Regions from separate parts of the Dokdonia sp. Dokd-P16 genome, predicted to be linked through region 1. Evidence: riboswitches for the same ligand, from Rfam matches in the RefSeq annotation. Region 1 holds a riboswitch; the other holds the start of a gene.

Evidence for each region. A riboswitch is a leader RNA that binds a small molecule or an ion and turns the genes downstream of it on or off. The one in region 1 is predicted to bind S-adenosylmethionine.
Region 2: linked by a shared signal. The riboswitch ahead of DCS32_RS13910 (Na+/H+ antiporter NhaC family protein) and the one ahead of DCS32_RS08265 (O-acetylhomoserine aminocarboxypropyltransferase/cysteine synthase family protein) in region 1 are both predicted to bind S-adenosylmethionine.

Annotation. Positions count from the first base shown of each region.
Region 1 is NZ_CP029151.1:1,846,345-1,853,807, forward strand. It holds gene DCS32_RS08255 (CIA30 family protein) at 1-237, shown strand, start outside; gene metK (methionine adenosyltransferase) at 459-1,712, opposite strand; SAM riboswitch class I at 2,152-2,273, shown strand; gene DCS32_RS08265 (O-acetylhomoserine aminocarboxypropyltransferase/cysteine synthase family protein) at 2,453-3,745, shown strand; gene DCS32_RS08270 (alpha/beta fold hydrolase) at 3,820-4,797, shown strand; gene DCS32_RS08275 (aspartate kinase) at 4,785-5,873, shown strand; gene DCS32_RS08280 (trans-sulfuration enzyme family protein) at 5,873-7,045, shown strand; gene DCS32_RS08285 (homocysteine S-methyltransferase family protein) at 7,042-7,463, shown strand, end outside.
Region 2 is NZ_CP029151.1:3,126,001-3,133,463, forward strand. It holds gene DCS32_RS13885 (SDR family NAD(P)-dependent oxidoreductase) at 1-828, shown strand, start outside; gene DCS32_RS13890 (cold-shock protein) at 890-1,081, shown strand; gene thiE (thiamine phosphate synthase) at 1,209-1,859, opposite strand; gene DCS32_RS13900 (DUF4494 domain-containing protein) at 2,032-2,592, opposite strand; gene DCS32_RS13905 (fasciclin domain-containing protein) at 2,786-3,460, opposite strand; gene DCS32_RS13910 (Na+/H+ antiporter NhaC family protein) at 3,714-5,036, opposite strand; SAM-I-IV-variant riboswitch at 5,085-5,181, opposite strand; gene DCS32_RS13915 (hypothetical protein) at 5,578-6,006, shown strand; gene DCS32_RS13920 (peptidylprolyl isomerase) at 6,334-6,762, shown strand; gene moeB (HesA/MoeB/ThiF family protein) at 6,864-7,463, opposite strand, start outside.

The DNA of each region.
Region 1 (7,463 bases):
AATAAGTACAAAAGATTCTGGAGACCGAATTATAAAATCAATTTACCGATAACGGAAGGTGAGTGGAAAACTGTCACTTACAATCTTTCAGATTTTGGAACATATAGACTTGGTGAACCTTTGGAAGGTCACCCAGACAAAGATGATCTAGCATCAATCATTCGCCTCGGACTGATCTCAAACACAAAAGCTGCTACAGATTTTGAGATTGAAGTAGATAAAATCGTATTCGAGTAATTAAACATCTGTCATTTCGAGCCTGTCGAGAAATCACATAACAGTAAGAAAGCCTCAGTAATTATAATCGAGTGGCAGTTGTCATTTCGAGCCTATCGAGAAATCGCATAACAGTGAGCACATATGAGTGATAATAAAACGACCTACGTCCCTAATGTTATAATGTACAACACAAAAAAAGGGAGCCGCTAGGCTCCCTTTTTTAAACATATATAAGTCAATTATAGGTTGAAAGCTTCTTTTACTTTCTCTACATAATCAAGTTTTTCCCAAGTAAATAATTCTACTTCGATATCCTTTTCTTTACCGTCAAAGCTCTTGAAGATTTTTGTAACTACTTCGTTTGTGCGTCCCATGTGTCCGTAAGCAGCAGTCTCGCTATACATAGGAGAACGTAGCTTTAACCTGCTTTCAATAGCAGCTGGTCTCATGTCAAATAGTGCAGTAACTTTTTTTGCAATCTCACCATCAGATAAGTTTACTTTAGAAGTACCGTATGTGTCTACAAAGATTCCCATAGGCTCTACAACACCAATAGCATAAGAAACTTGCACAAGAATCTCATCTGCAACTCCTGCAGCAACGAGGTTTTTTGCAATATGACGTGTTGCATAGGCAGCAGAGCGATCTACTTTTGATGGATCTTTTCCAGAAAAAGCACCACCTCCGTGAGCTCCTTTACCACCATAAGTATCTACAATAATCTTACGACCTGTAAGACCAGTATCTCCGTGAGGTCCACCTATTACAAACTTCCCAGTTGGGTTAATGTGATACTTAATATCATCATTAAAAAGGTTTGCAATATTTTCTGGTAATAAACCTACTACGCGAGGTATTAAAATATCTTGAATATCTCCACGTATGCGACCTAGCATTGCCTCGTCTTCATCAAAATCATCATGCTGTGTAGAAACTACAATAGCGTCAATACGTTGAGGTACGTTTTCATCACTATATTCTATAGTCACCTGCGCTTTTGCGTCTGGGCGTAAATAAGTAATCTCGTCATCTTCACGACGTAGGTTACCTAGTTCAATAAGTAATTTATGAGAAAGCTCAAGTGCCAGTGGCATAAAGTTTTCTGTCTCCTTAGTAGCGTAGCCAAACATCATTCCTTGATCTCCTGCTCCTTGCTCTTCCTTAGTATCGCGATCTACACCACGATTAATATCGTCAGACTGCTCGTGTATGGCAGATAATACACCACAAGAGTTTCCGTCAAACATGTATTCACCTTTCGTATAACCTATTTTATTAATGGTCTCACGAGCGATTTTTTGAACATCTAAGTAAGCACTAGATCTCACTTCACCAGCAAGTACTACTTGTCCAGTGGTAACTAGGGTTTCGCAAGCAACTTTAGATTGGGGATCAAAAGCGAGGAAATTATCAATAAGCGCATCAGAAATCTGATCTGCAACTTTATCTGGGTGTCCTTCAGAAACAGATTCTGAGGTAAATAAATAAGCCATTTTTTAATTTTTTGTCAAGAAGTAGATTTGACGTGTGCTGGGTAGAAACATAACATAAGAAACGTTAAAGTCTTATGTTTGATTTTAGCCATTTTTTAATGAGGTTGCAAGCAGTCAAATCTGTCCTCGTAATTATGCCACAAAGGTAAAGAAACTTTAATAATATAAACAATCCATTATCCTACCAATTTAGTAGGGTTATGTTATTGTTTTGTGAAAATTGAGATGGCAAATTTAAACGTCTCACTATCTCAATTAGAATATTATACTGTAAAAATTATTAAGACTGAATATTTTACTGAAAGAATGATTTTTATAAAACTTTTTAGAAAAATATTCTAAAAAGTTTGCTTTTGTACAATTGTTTTTACAATATTTGTGCTCACAAAGTTCAATGACAGTTCAGATTTTCGCGAAAGCGGAATAATGAACAGAATAAATGTTATCAAGAAAGGCTGAGGGAATGACCCTATGAAGCCTTAGCAACCCTTTCATTTAGAAAGAAGGTGCTACATTCTACCCAAGAATCGCTCATTACCGAAACTTGAGGATAGATAACATCGAGCAAGTACCTCACGGGTATGTGCTTATGTTTTTTCTTATAATATTTTTCTTTAAACATTTCCTCGACCTTGAGATAAGGGTTCGTATTGGAAATATTTGGCTTTTGTTTTTAATCCGTTCACACGAAGTGAATCGCTAAAATTAATCCTAGTAGTACTGGGACAAAAAAGAGAAAAATGAGTACACAAAAATTGGCAACCAAAGCGTTGCACGCAGGACACGATTATGCAGCAAATGGAGGAACTCGAGCGGTGCCTATCTACCAGAGCACGGCTTATGTTTTTAAAGATGCAGACCATGCAGCAAACCTATTTAACCTGTCTGAGCCAGGTTTTATTTACACACGTCTCAATAACCCTACAAATGACGTGCTGGAAAAACGCCTTACAGAGATAGAGGGCGGACTAGCAGCCGTCGTGACCGCCTCAGGAACTGCGGCAATTAACACTACATTACTTACGTTACTAAAGCAGGGAGATCACATTGTAGCTTCTAGTAGTCTTTACGGAGGCACATGGAATCTTCTGAGTGTGACATTACCACGTTTTGGGATTACAACCACTTTTGTAGATCCTTCAGATCCTCAAAATTTTGAGAAGGCAGCCCAAGAAAATACGAGAGCTTTCTTTGTAGAGTCATTAGGTAATCCTAAGCTTGACGTATTAGATTTAAAAGGTATTTCCGCTTTCGCGAAAGCGCACAAAGTCCCTTTCATTGTAGATAACACCGTAGCAACACCAGCGCTACTCAACCCTATCGAGCACGGTGCAGATATCGTGATTCACTCACTTACAAAGTATATAAACGGTAACGGTACCGCACTAGGCGGAGTTATTATAGATGCAGGTAAATTTGATTGGAGTAATGGTAAGTTCCCAGAATTTACAGAGCCTTCCGCAGGATATCATGGCTTAGTTTACTGGGATGTGATTAAGGAAGCATCGTTTATTGCAAAAGTGCGTATAGAAGGATTGCGTGATCATGGTGCCGCTTTGAGTCCATTTAATGCATTCCAAATCTTACAAGGTCTAGAAACACTAGAACTTAGGTTACAGAAACATTCAAAAAATGCCCTTGAACTTGCAGAGTGGTTGCAAACTCGTGATGAGGTGGCATGGGTAAATTATCCAGGTCTTGCTTCTAGTAAGTACAACGACCTTGCAAAACAATATTTGCCTAAAGGACAGAGCGGAATTGTGACCTTTGGTGTAAAAGGAGGTTTTGAGAGTGCAAAAACAATCTCAAATGAAACTAAACTTTTCTCACTGCTAGCAAATATAGGAGATAGTAAATCGCTTATAATTCACCCTGCAAGTACAACCCATCAACAGCTTAGTGATGAGGATCAAGTAAGCACAGGCGTGACTAAAGATTTAATACGTCTTTCTGTAGGTCTTGAGGATATAGCAGATTTAAAAGAAGATCTCGTGGCAGCATTTGCGCGAGTAGATAAAAACGTCTTAGTGTAATTAATCTTAGTTAATTAATTAGTGCGGGAGTCCCCTGTTCATAGGGACTCCCTTTTTTAATCTACAGATAGGCTATGCTTTCACACATTGATTTACAAGATTTTAAAACATACTCGGGATACACTTGTCATTTACATGTTACGTATCAATTGTTTGGTGAGCCATTAGGTACAGCGCCTGTCGTGCTCGTAAATCATGCGCTTACGGGAAACTCTTCTATAACTGGAGAAAACGGTTGGTGGAGTGATTTGATTGGTAGAAATAAAGCGATTGATACAAGTTGCTATACCATACTTGCGATGGATATTCCTGGGAATGGTTATGATAATAATCAAAATCATCTAGTGCTTAATTATAAAGCATTTACTAATAGCGATATTGCAAAGGTTCAAATTACATTACTTGAGCATTTAAATATTAAAAAACTCTTTGCCATAATAGGAGGTTCGCTTGGTGGTCAGATTGCTTGGGAACTTGCAACACAAAGACCTAATCTAGCAGAGCACCTTATCCCAATAGCAACGGACTGGAAAGCGACCGACTGGGTCATTGCACAATGCCACATTCAAGATAGTTTATTGAATCATTCTCAGAGACCTATCTATGATGCACGCATTCATGCGATGACTTTTTATCGCACGCCTGCCTCTTTTAAAGAAAAATTTAATCGCACCAAAAAAGAAGATTCACTATATAATATTCAAAGTTGGCTAGATCATCACGGCAAGCGATTGTCAGAACGATTTTCTATTGCTTCTTATAAATTAATGAATCAATTATTGCTTGCGGCAGATATTACAAAGGGTAAACAAAGCTTCAATGAAGCAGTGAGCCAACTTACAGCAAAAGTGCACCTTGTCGCAATAGATACCGACGGACTTTTTCTAGCAGATGAGATATATGATACACACCTTGCGCTGCAAGAAGCGGGAATTACGTCTAGCTATCATGAGATAAATTCCATCCACGGTCACGATGCCTTTTTAATTGAATACGAGCAGCTCGCTGCTATCGTACAACCTATTTTTCAAAAACAGTTATGTCACAAATAAATATAGTAATCTTTGGGATCGGTAATGTGGGGAGCACGCTTATCACACAGATCACAGATTTTAATAAAAAAACAACAAATAGAAAGCTCAACATTTTTTGTATAGCAAATTCTAAGTTGGCGCTATTTAAAGATAACGTCACTTCTGGCTGGAGTTCTAATTTTGAGACCGCAGCGCAGCCGTATACGCTTGAAGATATTTACGCTTTCGCGAAAAAGTTAAAGGAGCAAAAAAGTCATGAGCATGAGCAAGAACAAGAATTTGTAGCAGTAGATGTAACGGCTAGCGCAACCTTTGCAAATAATTACATAGACCTCGTGGAACATGGTTTTCATATTGTTACAGCAAACAAAGTTGCAAACACACTGTCATACGATTTCTATAAAAAGTTGAGAGCTTCGCTTACACTTAATAAGAAGAAATTTGGTTACGAAACAAACGTTGGAGCCGGATTACCAATTATAGAAACCATTAAAAACCTCTATGAAAGTGGAGAAGAGATCCATAAGATACGAGGAGTCTTTTCTGGATCATTAAGTTACTTGTTCAATAATTTTTCTAAGGAAGATAAAGACTTTTCAGACATATTATTAGAAGCAGACGCACTTGGACTTACTGAGCCAGACGCAAGAGAAGACCTTTCGGGGAAAGATGTTGCTCGCAAGTTATTAATACTAAGTAGAGAGATAGGCCTTGCAAAGGAGTTTGGAGATGTAAAAATCCAATCTTTAGTGCCTAAGGAACTTAATGGAAAAACTACTTTATCACAGTTTCGCGAAAGCGTAAAAACACTTGACACCATTTTTACAGAGAGTAAAAGGAACCTTGCAAACAATGAGGTGCTACGTCACGTGGGAGAACTCAATGTCAAAACGCAAGAACTCGAGGTAAAACTAGTACAAGAATCTAAGTTTACAGCACTAGGTCAAACGCAAGGAGCAGATGCTGTTTTTGAGATTTATACCGCTTCATATGGTGATCAGCCGCTTGTGATTCAAGGCGCGGGAGCTGGTAAAGCAGTAACGGCAAGAGGTGTTTTAAGCGATATAATTAAGATAACGCAAAGCCTCAATTAATGAGCAAGCATCACCCAGAAACACTTGCCATACGCACGCAGCTTGAGCGCTCTGTGCATCAAGAGCATGCCGCGCCGGTATATCTCACTTCGAGTTTTGTGTTTGATAGCGCCGAAGAAATGAGAGCCTCTTTTGCCGAAGAAAAAAAGCGCAACATCTACAGCCGTTACACAAACCCTAACTGTGCAGAGCTGGTGGAAAAAATCTGTTTGCTAGAAGGCGCAGAGCAAGGCGTGACTTTTGCAACTGGGATGAGTGCTATCTTTAGCACGTTTGCCGCCTTACTTGATAGTGGTGATCATATACTTTCGGCGAGAGCGATTTTTGGGAATACGCACACATTATTTACAAAACACCTACCTAAATGGGGAATCACTCATACCTACTTTGATATTACTGAGCTAGACGAAATCTCCTCAAAAATAAAGCCTAACACAAAAATCATATATGTAGAGTCTCCTACAAATCCGGCTACAGAAATTGCAGACTTAGAACGTCTGGGAGCGCTTGCGCAAAAGCATAATCTCATATTTATAGTAGATAATTGTTTTGCAACACCGTATCTACAGCAGCCTATACACTATGGAGCCGACCTTGTAATACATTCTGCAACAAAATTACTGGATGGTCAGGGACGCACCATGGGAGGAATCACCGTGGGAAGTGCGCAATTAGTAGATACAATATATCGATTTGCAAGGGCAACGGGACCTGCATTATCTCCATTTAATGCGTGGACAATTTCAAAAAGTCTTGAGACACTAGCGGTACGCGTGGAGCGTCATTGTGACAATGCTCACGAGCTCGCTATGTCCCTCGAATCTCACGGTAAAGTCAAGCAGGTGCGCTACCCATTTTTGCCATCGCATCCGCAGTATGAACTTGCTCAAAAGCAAATGAAAGCTGGTGGAAATATTGTCACCATTGAGATACACGGAGGTTTAGAAAAAGGACGTGACTTTCTGGATGCTATCACAATGTGTTCCCTCACGGCAAATCTGGGAGACACTAGAACAATCGTAAGTCATCCTGCAAGTACAACTCATGGAAAATTGTCAAAAGACGAGCGTGAAGCCGTAGGAATCACAGATGGATTAATCCGTATTTCTGTGGGTCTAGAACATATTGAAGATATTAAAAGTGACATTTTTCAAGCTCTTAATCAATTATGAAAAGCCAACTCACATGCGCATTAGAAGAAAGAATCTTGGTTCTTGATGGAGCTATGGGAACTATGCTGCAAGCATATAACTTCTCTGAAGAAGATTTTAGAGGAGAGCGCTTTAAGGATTTTCACCTCTCTGTAAAAGGAAATAACGATATGCTGTCACTTACACAGCCTGCTGCGATTGCAGATGTGCATCGCAAGTATTTTGAAGCAGGAGCAGATATTGTGGAGACTAACACCTTCTCAAGTACCACCATCGCAATGGCAGATTATGAGATGGAGGAGTACGTGTATGATTTAAATTACGCTTCCGCGAAAATTGCTAAGGAAGTTGCTCAGTCTTTTACAGAAAAAGAACCGCACAAACCAAGATTTGTAGCAGGAAGTATAGGGCCTACAAACAAAACAGCAAGCATGTCTCC
Region 2 (7,463 bases), 1.3 Mb from region 1:
AATAATGCAGCACAAACGGTGCGTAGGCCATCTGGTTTTTATTTCCACTTAATGGAAAATGAAAAACTACCAGTAGATCAACTTCCTAAGCTCGCACAACCACTCTTACAAGATCACATTACCTGCTTGAAGGAGTTATCAGATTTAAGCGTGAGTACTGCAAAAACTAGTAAGAATAATGTCTTGCCGGTTACCTGGCATGGGCCTGAACCTGGAATAGGACTACGCAACTCGGCAGAGCTTTCTCAGATTCCTTATAGTTTTGATAATTCGTTACAAACCAGTGAGGTATTTCCAGAAGGAAAACTAGATGCAGATTTACAACAAGTAGATTTACGTAAGACTAATAGCTGGCGTTTAAAACTAGGTGAGATAGAAACTACTGAGATGGTAGAGGTACAGCTAGTTAATGCTGTAGCTCCTTTTGTATTGTGTAACCGTCTGTCTAATCTTATGATGAAGGAAAATACTGGACAAAAGCATATCATAAATGTATCTGCTATGGAAGGTAAATTTCACCGTTTTAAAAAGGAAGATAGACATCCTCACACAAATATGGCAAAGGCTGCATTAAACATGCTTACACATACTTCTTCTGCCACTTTTGCAAAGTCTGGGATCTATATGAATGCCGTAGATACGGGGTGGGTGACGGATGAGGACCCTGCAGAGCTATCAAAAAAGAAAGTAGAAGTACATGATTTTCAACCTCCATTAGACATCGTAGATGGCGCTGCCAGAGTGATGGATCCGCTTATTGATGGTATTAATACAGGAAAACATTGGTCAGGAAAATTTTTAAAAGACTATTTTCCTATAGATTGGTAATCTTTAGTTGTACTTTTGCTCCGTGATAAAAAATAATCACAATTATTAAATACATTATATTATGAATAACGGAACAGTAAAATTTTTCAACGATACCAAAGGATTTGGTTTTATTACAGAAGAAGGTGTTGAAAAAGACCACTTTGTACACATTTCTGGGTTAATCGATGAGATTCGCGAAGGTGATCAAGTTGAATTTGAACTTAAAGAAGGTAACAAAGGATTAAACGCAGTAAACGTAAGAGTTATCTAATACATATACTTCAAGTTTTAATAAAAGCCCATCTATTAAATTAGATGGGCTTTTTGTTTGTGATCTTTTTCACGCTTTCGCGAAAGCGTAACCAAAACCAATCAACATTTATATAAGCAACGCTTTTTTATTCAAAACTATGACGCTGTTCATGTGTAGATGATGCGCCCAGCAGCTCATTAAACGAGCGAATGCTATTAAAATCTGTTGTAATGGCCTTTGAAACTGCAATACCATCGATACCCGCTTCCAAAATATTTTTGACATCATCAAGTGTGATACCACCCACTGCAAGAATAGGAGTAGTAGTAGCTAGCTCGTCAATGATTGCTTTATAACCAGAGGTTCCTAGTGTTTTCGCTGTGGTTTCTTTTGTGGTAGTAGTGCTGTAAGGCCCTAGACTAATATAATCTACTTGCTTCTCAATTAGTGCCTCACAATCTTGTAAAGTATGTGCAGTACCGCCTATAATTTGCCAAGTGTATAAGTGTTTTCTAGCAGTTATAGGGCAGGCATCTCCGCTTCCTAGATGCACTCCATCTGCTTTTACCTCTTTTGCAATTTTATAATCATCATTAATAATCAACCGTGTCTGGAAATGAGCTGTAATTTCTCTAGCTTCTTGTGCAATGGCTAGCAGCTTCTTTTGAGAACAGTTTTTTACACGTAGCTGCACAAGCTCAGCACCAGCATTACATGCTTTTTGTATATGTTCTATATGTTCTATATGCTCTTTAAGAGCGTTTCCTTGAGATATATAATGAAGTTTTGGAATCATAATCTTCTTATTTAACAACTACATAAGACAGCTATACAGTAATGTAGCAAAGATACTCATCCCGCATGGGTCTTACTGTAGTTATGATGGGCATGTGTAATAAAAATAAATAGGCTGCCTATAAGTATATAAACAGCCTCTTTATAGTAAATCTTATGTAAGATCGTCTGGTTTATTCTTCTTCGGTAACAAGTGAGTCTGCCATGGCTTGCTCTTTATTCTCGCTATAATCTACAGGAACAGAATCTTTAATTCTAGTAAACTCCTCTAGACGTTCTAGATCTTCTTCTTCACCAGAAAAGTATGGGAACACATCCATAATAGGCGACTCAGATACTGCCGGGATTGTATATTCACCCATTGTATCTTTCATAGTCATTACCGTATTTTCATAAGCTTCCTTTACATCATTTGCCTGTACTAGTAAATACTGGTTAGTCTTACGTTCTTTACCGCTTTCCTCATCATAAGCGATGAGTGATACACGAGATTTAAACCATCTATCAGAATTTTCAAATGGATGAATCTCTGCATAGTTAGCTACTTTTATGTTTGTTATTTTGATTTCTTCGCTATCACTTAAGTAAGCTGCCATTTCTTGCGTTATTCTACTCTCTGCTTCTGTATATGATATTGCATCAACTAGAAAAGGCTCTGTTTTTACCTTTTGCGTTCCAGATGCCTCATCAAATTTTCTATATTTTACCTTACACTCATACCAAGTTGCACTCATATCTCTTTTATTTTAAGGTTGCCAAAAATAGGGGTTAACTCTAGGCTAAAAAGTAAAAAACAACAATAGATATTCACAATCTCAAAATCCTTATGCTAGCTCTTTTAGTACGAGTGATTTACTTAAATAATTAAAACAAAAAAAGCGCCATCTGTAATGTACAGTGACGCTTTTCAAGTTGGGTATTATAAAATTATTTAGTTGGTAAAACCACAGTATCTACTACGTGTATCACACCATTAGACTGCATTACATCTGCAATCGTTACTGTAGAGCTGTTTCCATTTTGATCCATAAGAACTACTGATGTTCCTTTTACAGAAGCCATTAATTTACCACCGTTTACAGTTGTAAAAGTAGCTGTACCATTATTCTTTTTTATCTCGCTCATAATAGCAGCTGCATCATATTTTCCTGTAACTACGTGGTATGTAAGTACACCTTGTAAAGCTGTTTTACTTTCTGGCTTAAGTAATGTAGCTACCGTTCCTTCTGGAAGTTTTTCAAAAGCAGCGTTTGTTGGAGCAAAAACTGTAAATGGACCTTCACCTTGTAATGTTTCTACAAGACCAGCAGCTGTTACAGCAGCAACTAGGGTAGTGTGATCTTTTGAGTTTACAGCATTCTCTACAATATTTTTAGAAGGATACATTGCTGCCCCACCTACCATTACCGTCATTTCATCCATCATGTCTTCACCCTCAGACATTGTATCGTCCATCATGTCCTTTCCTTCAGACATTTTATCATCCATCATCTCTTTTTGGTCTGCTGCTTCTTCTTTACCCATATTTTTAGAACCTTCACATGATGCAAGTGATAAAAGTCCTGCACAAAGTGCCATTGATAATACGTTTACTGTTTTCATAATTGTTTAGTGTTTGTGTTATTTAGATTTACATATATAACGCAGCAACTTCTCGTACGGTTCTCGGTAGAGTTTGATTTTGGGATAGGTTTAACAGTAAAGCGCTAAATTCTTATGAAATGCAAATTTAAATATGAAAAGAGGCAATTTGGTTAAAAGTGGATTTGTTTGGTATATCTCTTTTTCCGCTTTCAGAAAATTTTTATAGGTATACAACACGTTCGTAGTGCTCAAATTGTGCTTTGCGATGTACTTATACAGCTTTCGCGAAAGCGTGTTTCTTTGTATCACTTCTAAAGATGATGTATAAGATAGTCACTACAAACAGCAATAGTAAATACCAAGTATTACCTACAAGATCTAAGTAATTGATATTACCTTTTGAAAAACTTAGAATCATTAAAACCTGCGCTCCATAAGGAAGTAAGCCCTGAAAGATACATGCAAAAATATCTAGAATGGAAGCTGTTTTCTTATTGTCTAAGGCATATTCATCATTTATCGTTTTTGCGATAGGACCAGCAACAATAATGGATACCGTGTTATTTGCAATTGCCATATTGATAGTGCTCACTAACGCGGCAATACCTAATTGTGCAGTTTTTTTACTTTTGATGAGTTTTTTAATATTTACTAAGATAAACTCAATCCCGCCATTACTAGCTACAAGAGCTGCAAGACCACCAGTAAGTAGTGACAACAAGAAAATCTCGGTCATATTTGTAAAACCTGTGTAAGCAATTTTAGTAGACTCTATAATCGTAAAATCACCGTAAATAATACCTAACAATGCTGCTGCAAGTACACCTACAAGAAGCGTTACAAAAACGTTGAGTCCTATGACAGAGAGGATAATGACAAGAACATAAGGTGCAATTTTAATTACGTCATATTCATAAACAACAGTCTCTGTTACATCTGTTGTGAGATCTACTCCTTGAAAAATCAAAATAGCAATAGTAATTAGCGCTGCGGGAACAGCAATCTTTATATTTTGCTTGAATTTATCACTCATTTTTGTACCCAGAGATTGGGTCGCAGCAATCGTAGTATCTGAAATTACGGAGAGATTATCACCAAACATACTACCACCTAGCAAGGCACCACAAAGTATGGCAAGGTCTGCGCTACTTTTATCTGCAAAACCTACCACAATGGGCGCTAGCGCGACAATTGCACCCACAGATGTCCCTGTAGAAACCGATAAAAACCCAGCAATGACAAAAATACCTACATATATATATTGTATCGCAATATAATCTAAGCCTAGGTTTACAATCGCATCCACACTCCCTGTGGCATTAGTAATTGCGGCAAATGCGCCAGCTAGTAAGTAAATGAGGCACATGGTTAAAATTTTATCATCACCACAACCTTTAAGTAGGATGTCAATCTTAGCATTTATAGTCTGTTTAAACATTATAAAAGCCACGATGATTCCTGCGATAACGGCCATAGGAGCGGGCAGCGCATAAAAGTCATCTTGATAAATACCAACTCCTAAAAATGTAATTACAAATACAAATAGCGGAATTAGAGCTGAAAATTTTGGGGTAATTTGTGTAGTCTGTGTCATGTTCTTCTTCATTCTTGCAAGGAGATAATAGCAATTTAGATAGAAGTATGAGTTAACATTGGTTCCAACTAATTGGCTTATCTATTTAGCACCTTGCTCGTTATTGCAGGTTGCTATCTCCTAATTGAGATTCTTGATAAATAATTTAAGGGTGCAAAACTAGTGTTCAAATAATATTCTAAACCTTAAAAAAGGTTAATTTTTCAATATTTATGTAATTAAATAGCTGAAAGTATAATTTGTACTTGCATACAGTCATTTATAAGATTGATATTATTTTAAACGATTTGTACTCTGACGATATCATCCCACTTACATTACACGAGAACTCATTTATTTTTATAATAGACTCATCAATCAATTATTTATGATATGGTTGACCTGTATAATTAGTTTTTAATATGCGTTTTAAGTTTTTTTTACGCTTTCGCGAAAGCGTAACATTCATCTAGAAGTACATTTTTTTTACCTTTTTACTACATCGTTATGGGGGTTATACAATACTAATTTTTTAAAGAAATATTTATCTTTGCACCCCATTATGAAAAACGAAACATTACAACTAATAGAATTTGTCACAAGCGAACTCTCGAAAGCTGGTTTTACTATTGCGCCAGATACTAATAGAGTTGCAGGCCTTGACTTTCTCATCACAGCACCTACGGGTAAAACAAGCGAGCTGCAACTACGTTCTATCCAAGTAGAAGATGAGGAAAGTATTAAAATACAAAAGCTTGATTATGGACAGGTTGCAGGACACCGTTTTTTGGGTCTAGTGACAGTAATAGAGGATGCTCCAAGAGCATTTTATATCATTCCATCTGCTACGTTTACAACTGCAGATAATGTGATATTCTTCGAGCACACTATGGAAATGATGCCGCATTTGAGTCACTGGGAGTTAAAAGTATTTACAGGAGCCATTCCTAAGTTGGCTCAATATGAAATAAGCAACTTTTACAAAATTTAATAATCTATTTCCTACTAGTAAAAGATTACCAATAGCACTAGCTTCTTATCGAATAGCGTTCACGGTTCACTGTGATTAAGAGTAGTTTTGTGCACAATTCAAATGAATCAAAATCGTGAGAGGGGCTCACGATCTTTGACTTTATAAAGGTCTGGCAGAGGTGTCAGGCCTTTATTTTTGAGATAAAATTGGATATTATGAATCATCGTAAAAGTACATATCACAGTACAAGCTTTTACAGTATCCAGATTCATTGGTGGATTCCTTCGTAAGCCGATTTTCTTCTTGTAGTTTTGCAAATTATAATTCGATTAAAAACAAGTAATTATGAGTAAAGTAAAAGGAAATGATGTAGTAAAAGTACACTACACAGGAAAATTAGAAGATGGACAGGTGTTTGATAGCTCTTTACAAAGAGAACCTTTACAGGTAGAACTTGGAAAAGGCCAACTTATCCCAGGATTTGAGAATGCTTTAATAGATATGGCGGTTAACGAGAAGAAAACGGTTACTATAACTAAAGAAGAAGCATACGGAGACGTACAACAAGAGTTATTTCAAACGGTACCCAAAACACAATTACCTGAAGAAATCAAACCTGAAGTAGGAGTTATATTAGTAGCTTCTAGACCTGATGGTTCTGAGCAGCAGTTACGTGTATCTGAAGTAAATGAAGATCACATCATTGTAGATGCAAACCACCCACTAGCAGGACAAACTCTCGAGTTTGAACTTGAATTACTAGAAATCGCATAGTACACGATTTTTATAAGATATAAAACGCCTTAGCTATGCTAAGGCGTTTTTCTTTTACAGAATGAAAATTTATTTTAAAAATTATGTAATGGACCAACAGTCTATAAAACAGTCCCTGTTAAATATAAAAGACTGCACTTAACATTTTCTTTTTGCAATAGCTCGATTGCCTTTTTACTGCGTACACCAGCTTTACAATACACAACCAGATCTTTATTTTGCAAGACTTCTTGTATTCTACTCTGTAGCTCGCCTAAAGGAATATGTTGGCCTCCTATATGATGTACTGCTCTCTCATGATGTTCTCTCACGTCTAGGAGATTGTATTTTTCTGAATGTTTATTAATCTCATCTATTATAATACCCATATTGTCTACAGAAAACTCACATTGTAACTCGTACTCATCTTCAAGACGATTAACTATGATACTTGTATCTTTTTCAAATCCTAAAATCATTTGATTCATAGTTATCATATTGTAGGTGAGCAATTTGCCAGAAAGCACTTCACCTATTCCACAGATAATTTTTAAGACCTCATTGGCTTGTAAAGATCCTATAATTCCTGCTAGTGCGCCTAAAACTCCTGCCTCAGAGCAGTTGGGCATTTCATTCTGTTTAGGTGGTGTTGGGTATAAACATCTGTAAGTAGGACCATTTTTATAATTATATACGGCCAGCTGACCTTCAAATTTATAAAT